One region of the Streptomyces sp. NPDC057445 genome, then DNA from elsewhere that is predicted to be linked to it. Evidence: riboswitches for the same ligand, from Rfam matches in the RefSeq annotation. Region 1 holds a riboswitch; the other holds the start of a gene.
What was found. A riboswitch is a leader RNA that binds a small molecule or an ion and turns the genes downstream of it on or off. The one in region 1 is predicted to bind cyclic di-AMP.
Positions count from the first base shown of each region.

Region 1 (4,338 bases):
CATGAGCGACGAGCGTCACGTCGCCCGAGCCGTGAATTGGAGTGGATCTTGCTTCCGATGGCGTAAGGTTGTGTTCACCGACGCGGGGTGGAGCAGCTCGGTAGCTCGCTGGGCTCATAACCCAGAGGTCGCAGGTTCAAATCCTGTCCCCGCTACTGAACGCCGAGGGCCCGGATCCATCAGGATCCGGGCCCTCGGCGCTTTTCGTGTGCCCCGGCCCCGTTCCGGAGGCGGATGGCACGTCCCCCTTGGACCTTTACGTACCCGCCGGTCCGTAACTGCCGTGCTCGCCGGTCCGTACCTGCCGCGCCTCGCGGGCGCCTTCGCCGTCCCTGGGCGCGCCGGCCGTACCTGCTGGCCCGTACCTGCCGGCCGTACCTGCCGTCCCGTGGCGCGGTCGCCAGGAGGGCCCCTGGTGAACCGCGGCCCCGCGCCGCCGGACGTACGCTCGTGGATAGCCCGGTTGGCCGACGGCGACTCGCCGCGCGGCGCGGCTCCGGCCAGCCTGGGTGGGGACGGGTACCGTCCGCAGCCGTGTGGACCGGGCAGGAGACCACTGGTGGCGCAGAAAGAAGGCGACGACGGGCCACGGCGCAACGGCGGCCGTCGGCTGGCCCTGCTGCTGCCCTGGCTGGTGATGGTCATCGGCGTGGTCTTCGATCTGGTCACCCCGGAGGCCTACCGGGCTTCGCCGTTCTTCGCCGCCGCACCGCTGCTGGCGGCCCCGTTCTTCTCCTGGCGCGGCACTCTGCTCAGCGCGGTCGCCAGTGTCGCCCTCGTGATCGGCCTGCATGTCTACAACGGCACCCTGGGGCAGGTGCCGGCGACGACCGAGGTGCTGACCGTGCTCACGGTCTCCGGCCTCGCCCTCTACATCAACAGCGTTCTGCGCCGCAGCGGCGAGCGCCTCGCCTCCGCGCGTGTCATCGCGGAGGCCGCCCAGCGGGCCGTGCTGCCCACGCCCGACGAGCGCATCGGTGGGCTGCACATCGCCGCCCGGTACGAGGCGGCGCAGGAGGACGCGTTCATCGGAGGGGACCTGTTCGCGGTGGAGGACACCCCGCACGGCGTGAGGCTGGTGGTCGGGGACGTACGGGGGAAGGGGCTGGGCGCGGTCGAGACGGTGGCGGTGCTGCTCGGGGCGTTCCGGGAGGCGGCGGAGCAGGAAACCTCGCTGGAGCGGGTCGCGCGGCGCCTGGAGCGTGCGCTCGCGCGGGACACGCGCCGTTCCGGGCTCGACGCGGTCGAGGGGTTCACCACCGCCGTGCTCGCCGAGATCCCGCACGGGGAGGGACATGTGCGGGTGGTCAACCGCGGCCATCCTTCGCCCCTCGTGCTGTACGCCGACGGGGGCCTCGACACGCTGGATCCGAGCCGGAACGCGCTGCCGCTCGGCATGGGCGATCTGGGTCACTGGCCGGATCACGCGGACGACGTGCCGTTCCCGTCCGGGGCGACACTGCTGCTCTACACGGACGGCGTGACCGAAGCGCGCGACACGCACGGAGCCTTCTACGATCCGCGCGCAAGGCTGGACGGCCGGATCTTTCCCGGCCCGGAGGAGCTGCTGGACGCGCTCGTCGAGGATGTGCGACGGCATACGGGCGGCGCGGCGACGGACGACATGGCGCTGCTCGCGGTCAGCCGGCCCGGGGCGCGGCAGCCGCAGCGGCGCCGCACGATGCCGGTGGTCCCCTGAGGGTCGCCGCACGAGGCCGGGCGTTGCCCCACGAAGGCGTGCGCAGCCGTACGAGGGAGGTGACGATGCCCCGGAGCTCGGCATTGCGACGGAACGTAATTGAAAGGCAGCCCTCCGCATAACATATGACGCACCGTCAGGGCAGGGGTGTCCTGTGAGTAGGCGTCAACTCGCCCGATTCCTTCCATTTCTGACTGTTAAGTCCTGCCATGGAACCGTTAATGATCAGCCAGAACAGCTTGGAATACGGCCCCCGCGTCTATTAACGTTCGATAACGCAGCGCGGTCGTCCCAGCCGTCGCAAGAGACGGCACCGTGCGCATGCGCCGAATCCCGCAAGGGAACCGGGGAACCACCAATTGGGGTGAATCGGGCACTTCGTGGTGCTCGTAGGAGACCTTCCTGCTCCGAACCCGTCAGCTAACCCGGTAGGCGAGAAGGAAGGAAAGGAGAACGCCTCCGTGGCGTCCAACGAGCCTGCCCTCCAAGAACCCCCCACCACCGAGTGGGTCCCTACCGCAGAGTGGGCCCCGGCCACCGGGGCGGAGGAATGGAACCCGACCGAGGAGACCGTCCGCCCGGTCCGTGGCAGGCACCGCGTCGTCAAGCAGCGCAACGGACTCGCCCGGAGCTCCACCGTTCTCGGAGTCGGCGTCATCGCCGCGGTCGGCGCCGGAGGCATAGCCACCGCGCAGGACAAGCCGGCGGTCTCCATCTCCCTGCCCGACACCATCACGGACAACCTCCCGGACGCCCAGTCGCTGCCGGGCGTGGGCTCCCTGATGTCGGACGACTCCGACGAGCAGGACGGCAACCGGAACGACGCCCCGCTCACCGCGATGTCCGTGGCCGACACGGCCTCCGCCGCCGACACCCAGCAGGGCGGTGCGGGCGAGGCGCTGCGCGCACGGATCCTCCAGCAGGCCGAGCAGCAGCAGGCCGAGGCCGACAACGAGGCGAAGGCGGCCGTCGAGAAGGCCGCCGCAGAGAAGGCCGCGGCCGAGGCGAGAGCGCAGCAGACGGCGGCCGAGGCCAAGGCCGCGAAGGAGAAGCAGCAGGCCGAGGAGGAGGCGGAGCGCAAGGCGGAGGCCGAGCGGCTCGCCAAGCTCGCCGCGAGCTACTCCCTGCCGACGTCCTCGTACACGCTCACCTCGACGTTCGGCGAGGCCGGCTCCATGTGGTCCTCCGGCTACCACACCGGCCTCGACTTCGCCGCCCCCACCGGTACGCCCGCGAAGGCCGTGCACGGAGGGACCGTCAAGTCCGCGGGCTGGTCGGGAGCGTACGGATACCGCATCGTGCTGGAGCTCGAGGACGGCAGCGAGGTCTGGTACTGCCACCTGTCGTCGATGACCGTCGGCGCGGGGCAGTCGGTCTCGACGGGCGAGACGATCGGGCGCGTGGGCGCGACCGGTAACGTCACCGGCCCGCATCTGCACCTGGAGGTGCACACGCCCGGCGGTGCCGGGGTGGACCCGGCGGCGTGGCTGCGGGGCAAGGGCCTCACCGTCTGATTCCTCGTGTCCCGGTCGTACGCACGGCACCAGGTCGTGCGTACGGCTCCGGACCCCGCGAGTCCGGGCCGGGAGTCCAGGTCCGGGCCCGCTATCCCCGGTACGGGTTGTACCCCCCGTAGTCCAGATAGGGCGGCGGCGCCCACACCCGGCCCGTCGCCCTCGCCGCGTGTGCCAGCGCGGGCGAAGCGACGTGCTTGCGCTGCCAGAGGTGGTGCAGCAGCTCCTGCTCGCGTGCCACGAAGTCCGGTCCTGCCGTGCCCCGGTGGGCGCGGTGGCGGAGGAAGGCAAGAGAGGTCGCGAAGGCCTCGTACTCGGAGACCGCACGGGCAGCAGCAGGGCCGTGGGTGCGGCCGGCCGTGTCGCGGGCCACGGTGCGCGCCCGCATCGAGGAGAGGGCGAGCGGTTCGGTGGGGGAGAGCCAGCCGGCCGCCGCGTACGCGGGGAGCTGGGTGGCGACCGTACGCAGCTCTCGCTGCCGGTTCCAGATCGCCAGCCAGGTCAGCAGCCCGAAGGCCGGGACCATGACGGCCACGTACACCGCGTAGAAGCCCCAGGGGCCGAACACCCCCGAGCCGTTCCACAGCGCGTGTATGCCCATCGCGAGCGCGAGGCCGAGCAGCGGCAGCACCGTCCTGCGCAGCCTCCGCCGCCGGGCGGTGACCGCAGCGAGGCCGAAGCCGATGCCCGTCATCACGGTGAACAGCGGATGCGCGAACGGGGACATGACGATCCGCACGAAGAAGGTCGCTGCGGTGACGGACGAGAGGCCGGAATGGCCGAACTCCTGGTCCTCCCCGAACGCGCTGCCGAGATAGAGGATGTTCTCGGTGAAGGCGAAGCCGGTGGCCGTGAAGCCGGCCACGACGACGCCGTCGACGATCCCGGTGAAGTCCTGGCGCCGGAAGACGAAGATGAGGAGGACGGCGGCTGCCTTGGCGCTCTCCTCGACGACCGGTGCGATGACCGTGGCGCCGATCGTGTCCGCCGATGCCGGATCGGCCGTCGCGGTCGCTATCCACTGGGTCGCGAACGAGTTCGCGATGATGGCGACGAGCGCGGCGGCGCAGGCACCCCAGGCGAAGGCGAAGACGAGGTTGCGCCAGGGGCCGGGTTCGACGCGGT
Region 1 is NZ_JBHVDH010000022.1:16,948-21,285, reverse strand. It holds tRNA gene ACFU5O_RS30960 (tRNA-Met) at 82-155, shown strand; gene ACFU5O_RS30955 (PP2C family protein-serine/threonine phosphatase) at 560-1,699, shown strand; cyclic di-AMP (ydaO/yuaA leader) riboswitch at 2,014-2,149, shown strand; gene ACFU5O_RS30950 (peptidoglycan DD-metalloendopeptidase family protein) at 2,161-3,213, shown strand; gene ACFU5O_RS30945 (PrsW family intramembrane metalloprotease) at 3,305-4,338, opposite strand, start outside.

Region 2 (4,338 bases), on a different contig from region 1:
CGGGCCCCGGCGAGGCCAGGCCCTGGGCCTTCCCGGCCCCCGGCCGGGGCACCCTTGACAACGGACTGACCGTCCTGCGCTGCCACCGCCCCGGCCAGCAGGTCGTGGCCGTCGAGATCTTCCTCGACGCCCCGCTGGACGCCGAGCCCGAGGGGCTGGACGGCGTCGCCACGATCATGGCGCGGGCGCTCTCCGAGGGCACCGACAAGCACACGGCGGAGGAGTTCGCCGCCGAGCTGGAGAGGTGCGGCGCCACCCTCGACTCGCATGCCGACCACCCCGGCGTCCGTGTCTCCCTCGAAGTACCGGTCTCCCGTCTCCCCAAGGCACTCGGCCTGCTCGCAGAGGCCCTGCGGGCGCCGCTGTTCGCCGACAGCGAGGTCGAGCGGCTCGTACGGAACCGGCTGGACGAGATCCCGCACGAGACGGCGAACCCGGCCCGTCGCGCCGCCAAGGAGCTCTCCCGGCAGCTCTTCCCCGTCTCCTCCCGGATGTCCCGGCCCCGCCAGGGCAGCGAGGAGACGGTGGAGCGCATCGACTCCGCGGCCGTAAGAGCCTTCTACGAGGCGCATGTCCGTCCCGCCTCCGCGACCGCCGTGATCGTCGGCGACCTCACGGACGTCGATCTCGACGCCGTGCTCGCCGACACCCTCGGCGACTGGACCGGCGGCGCGGCCGAGCCCCGTCCCATGCCGCCGATCACCGCCGACGACACGGGCCGTGTCGTCATCGTCGACCGACCCGGCGCGGTGCAGACGCAGCTGCTCATCGGCCGCATCGGCCCGGACCGCCACGACAGCGTCTGGGCGGCCCAGGTTCTCGGCACGTACTGCCTCGGCGGCACCCTCACCTCCCGGCTGGACCGCGTCCTGCGGGAGGAGAAGGGCTACACCTACGGGGTCAGGGCCTTCGCCCAGGTGCTGCGGTCGGTCGCCCCGGCCGTCCCCGGAGGGGCCACGGGCGCGTCCACGATCGCCATCAGCGGCTCCGTCGACACCCCGCACACGGGCCCGGCCCTGGACGACCTCTGGAAGGTGCTGCGCACGCTCGCCGCGGAGGGTCTGACGGACGCCGAGCGCGATGTCGCCGTGCAGAACCTCGTGGGCGTGGCCCCGCTGAAGTACGAGACCGCGGCGTCGGTCGCGGGCACGCTGGCCGACCAGGTCGAGCAGGGTCTCCCGGACGACTTCCAGGCCCGGCTGTACGCGCGGCTGGCCGGGACCGGCACCGTCGAGGCGACGGCGGCGGTCGTCAACGCCTTCCCGGTGGACCGCCTCGTCACGGTCCTGGTGGGGGACGCCTCGCAGATCGAGGAGCCGGTCAAGGCTCTCGGCATCGGTGAAGTGACGGTTGTCACCGGCTGATTGACCGGCCATGGCCTGAAGTGACCCGGGAGGGCCCTGTTGACCGAGTGTCAACGGGGCCCTCCCGTATGTCCGCTTTGTTGGAGAGGCTGCCTGTCTGACCTGTGGCGTGCGCTACAAATACGCGTGTCTGTTTGGTGATTGAAAGATGGCCCGCTTAGCGTCATCTGCGCTGTCCGCCAGTTGCACCAGCCGCACCCGCGGCATCGGACAGCCATCGCCGAGTCCCCGTCGGGCGCGAGCCTGGGGAGCCGGGGACCCATGTGTCCCCTGGGGTGAATCGGACGCCTTCGTCCCGTTGCGGAGGGGCCCGTAGGAGACCTTCCTGCTCCGAACCCGTCAGCTAACCCGGTAGGCGAGAAGGAAGGAAAGGATCAGCCACTACATGGCGTTCACCCGTGCCACCGGGAAGCATCGTGGTCCGAGCCGGCTTTCGCGCAAGCGTGCCGGCATCGCGGGAGCCGCGGCCCTCGCCACCACCGGCGTCATCGGAACCCTTGCCTCCCCGGCGCTCGCCGCCGACACGGACACCGCGTCCTCCCTCGAGGACACCGGCCTGGGTCAGATCATCGCCGCCGACACCCTCGCCGAGCAGATCGACGCCCAGGCCGACGCCCAGCAGCGGGAGGCCGAGCTGATCGCCGCCCAGGCGAAGGCCGAGGCCGAGGCGAAGCGTAAGGCGGAAGCCCGGGCCAAGGCCGCCCACGAGGCCAAGGAGCGCGCCGCCCGTGCGGCCGAGCGCAAGCGGCTGCTCTCCTACACCCTTCCGGTCACCGGCTCGTACGTCAGCACCAGCTACCACGCCGGCGGCGCGCTCTGGTCCTCCGGCAGCCACACCGGCGTCGACTTCCACGCCGCGTCCGGCACCCCGGTCGTCGCCGTGGGCATGGGCACGGTCGTTGAGGCCGGCTGGGGCGGCGCCTACGGCAACAACATCGTGATCAAGATGAACGACGGCACGTACACCCAGTACGGCCATCTGTCGTCCATCGGTGTCTCGGTGGGCCAGCGGGTCACCCCGGGCCAGCAGATCGCCCTGTCCGGCTCGACCGGCAACTCGAGCGGCCCGCACCTCCACTTCGAGGCCCGTACGAGCCCCGACTACGGCTCCGACATCGACCCGGTCGCGTATCTGCGCGGCCACGGCGTCAAGGTCTGACGCCCCGCGTGCGGCGCGAAGGCCCCGGCCCGGTCCTCAGGACCGGCCGGGGCCTTCGGAATGTTCAGGCCAAAAGATATGCAGGTATTGCCGTACCCCATCGGAAATTGCGGCCCATTGCAATAGAGTCACCGAACAGACGTCGCTCGACTGGGTTTCGCGCGGATTAAAGGCGGAGGTTCGGTATGCGCATTCCTGCGCGCTCGGTATGCACGGCTATCCGCGACGACATCGTCTCCGGTGTCTTCGAGCGCGGCAGCCGGCTGGCCGAGGAGCAGTTGGCGCGCCGCTACGGTGTCTCACGCGTCCCTGTGCGCGAGGCGCTGCGCACCCTGGAGTCGGAGGGTTTCGTCGTCACCCGCCGGCACGCCGGCGCGTGCGTCGCCGAGCCCACCGAGCAGGAGGCGGCAGACCTCCTGGAGATCAGGATGCTGCTGGAGCCGCTGGGTGCGGCGCGGGCCGCGCAACGGCGCACGGAGGCCCATCTCAAAGTGCTGCGCGGCCTGGTCAGGCTGGGTCAGGAGCGGGCCCGCAGGGGCCAGGGCGAGGATCTGCGCTCGCTGGGAAGCTGGTTCCACGAGACCCTGGCCCAGGCCTCCGGCAGCCCCGGCCTCATCGCGCTGCTCACCCAGCTCCGGCACAAGATCGCCTGGATGTACGCGGTCGAGCAGCCCGCCCGGCCCGTGGAGGCCTGGGGCGAGCACGGTGCGATCGTGGACGCGGTGGCACGCGGCGACGCGGAACGGGCACGGGCGCTCACCGCGTTGCACGCGGAGCGGACGACGGGGGCGCACCGGCTGCGGACCGCGCTGCCGGAGGCCGTGAGGACTTCGCAACATACCGTAAACACGGCGAGCGTCCGCCATTAACAAAAGCGCCGTATACAAATAGCGACCGCTCGAAACAGCGGAGCCGTGGAACCAGTAATTACCGGTTCCACGGCTCCGTCGTGTGAATTGTCTTTCGACCGGGTTTCCGGGTTGCTTTCCGCCGGTTTCCCGATCCCCTTGTTTATGGGCGGGTTTCCGGTCCGGACGGGCTGTCCCGCTCAGACGGTCTCGGGAAGCTCCTCGAGGCCTTCGGCGACAAGCTTGGCCAGACGGTCGAGGGCGGCGTCGGCGCCGTCGGCGTCCGAAGCGAGCACGATCTCCTCGCCGCCCTCCGCGCCCAGACCGAGCACTGCGAGCATCGATGCGGCGTTGACGGGGTTGCCGTCGGCCTTGGCGATCGTCACGGGGATGCCGGAGGCCGTGGCGGCACGGACGAAGATGGAGGCGGGGCGGGCGTGGAGGCCCTCGGCCCAGCCGACATTGACGCGGCGCTCAGCCATGGTGATGCCCTTCGAGTCCTCAGTAGTTGTCTAGACCAGTCTCTCATGTGCGTGAGAGTGGTCGCGACCGGCCTTCCGTCCGTGTCCCGGCCGTCGGTCGCTCCCGGCGGCGGGCCCGTCCGGCTGCCCGGGGGTGCCCCCAGACTGCACCCGCGCTTCCGCCTTCGCGACCCGTGCCCGGGCCGTAGTCTTGGCCCATGCAGACCCCGTCGGACCACGCGTACCCCGACCACTGGGAAGCCGACGTGGTGCTGCGCGACGGTGGGACCGCGCGCATCAGGCCCATCACCACCGATGACGCGGACCGGCTCGTCAGCTTCTACGAGCAGGTCTCGGACGAGTCCAAGTACTACCGCTTCTTCGCCCCGTACCCCCGGCTCTCCGCGAAGGACGTGCACCGGTTCACCCACCACGACTACGTGGACCGGGTGGGCCTTGCGGCCACGGTGGGGGGCGAGTTCATCGCGACCGTGCGCTACGACCGG
Region 2 is NZ_JBHVDH010000028.1:15,588-19,925, reverse strand. It holds gene ACFU5O_RS33865 (M16 family metallopeptidase) at 1-1,364, shown strand, start outside; cyclic di-AMP (ydaO/yuaA leader) riboswitch at 1,573-1,737, shown strand; gene ACFU5O_RS33860 (M23 family metallopeptidase) at 1,750-2,523, shown strand; gene ACFU5O_RS33855 (GntR family transcriptional regulator) at 2,709-3,392, shown strand; gene ACFU5O_RS33850 (HPr family phosphocarrier protein) at 3,572-3,853, opposite strand; gene ACFU5O_RS33845 (GNAT family N-acetyltransferase) at 4,051-4,338, shown strand, end outside.
Region 2: it holds a riboswitch for cyclic di-AMP, as region 1 does, so the genes downstream of both, ACFU5O_RS33860 (M23 family metallopeptidase) here and ACFU5O_RS30950 (peptidoglycan DD-metalloendopeptidase family protein) in region 1, are expected to answer to the same signal.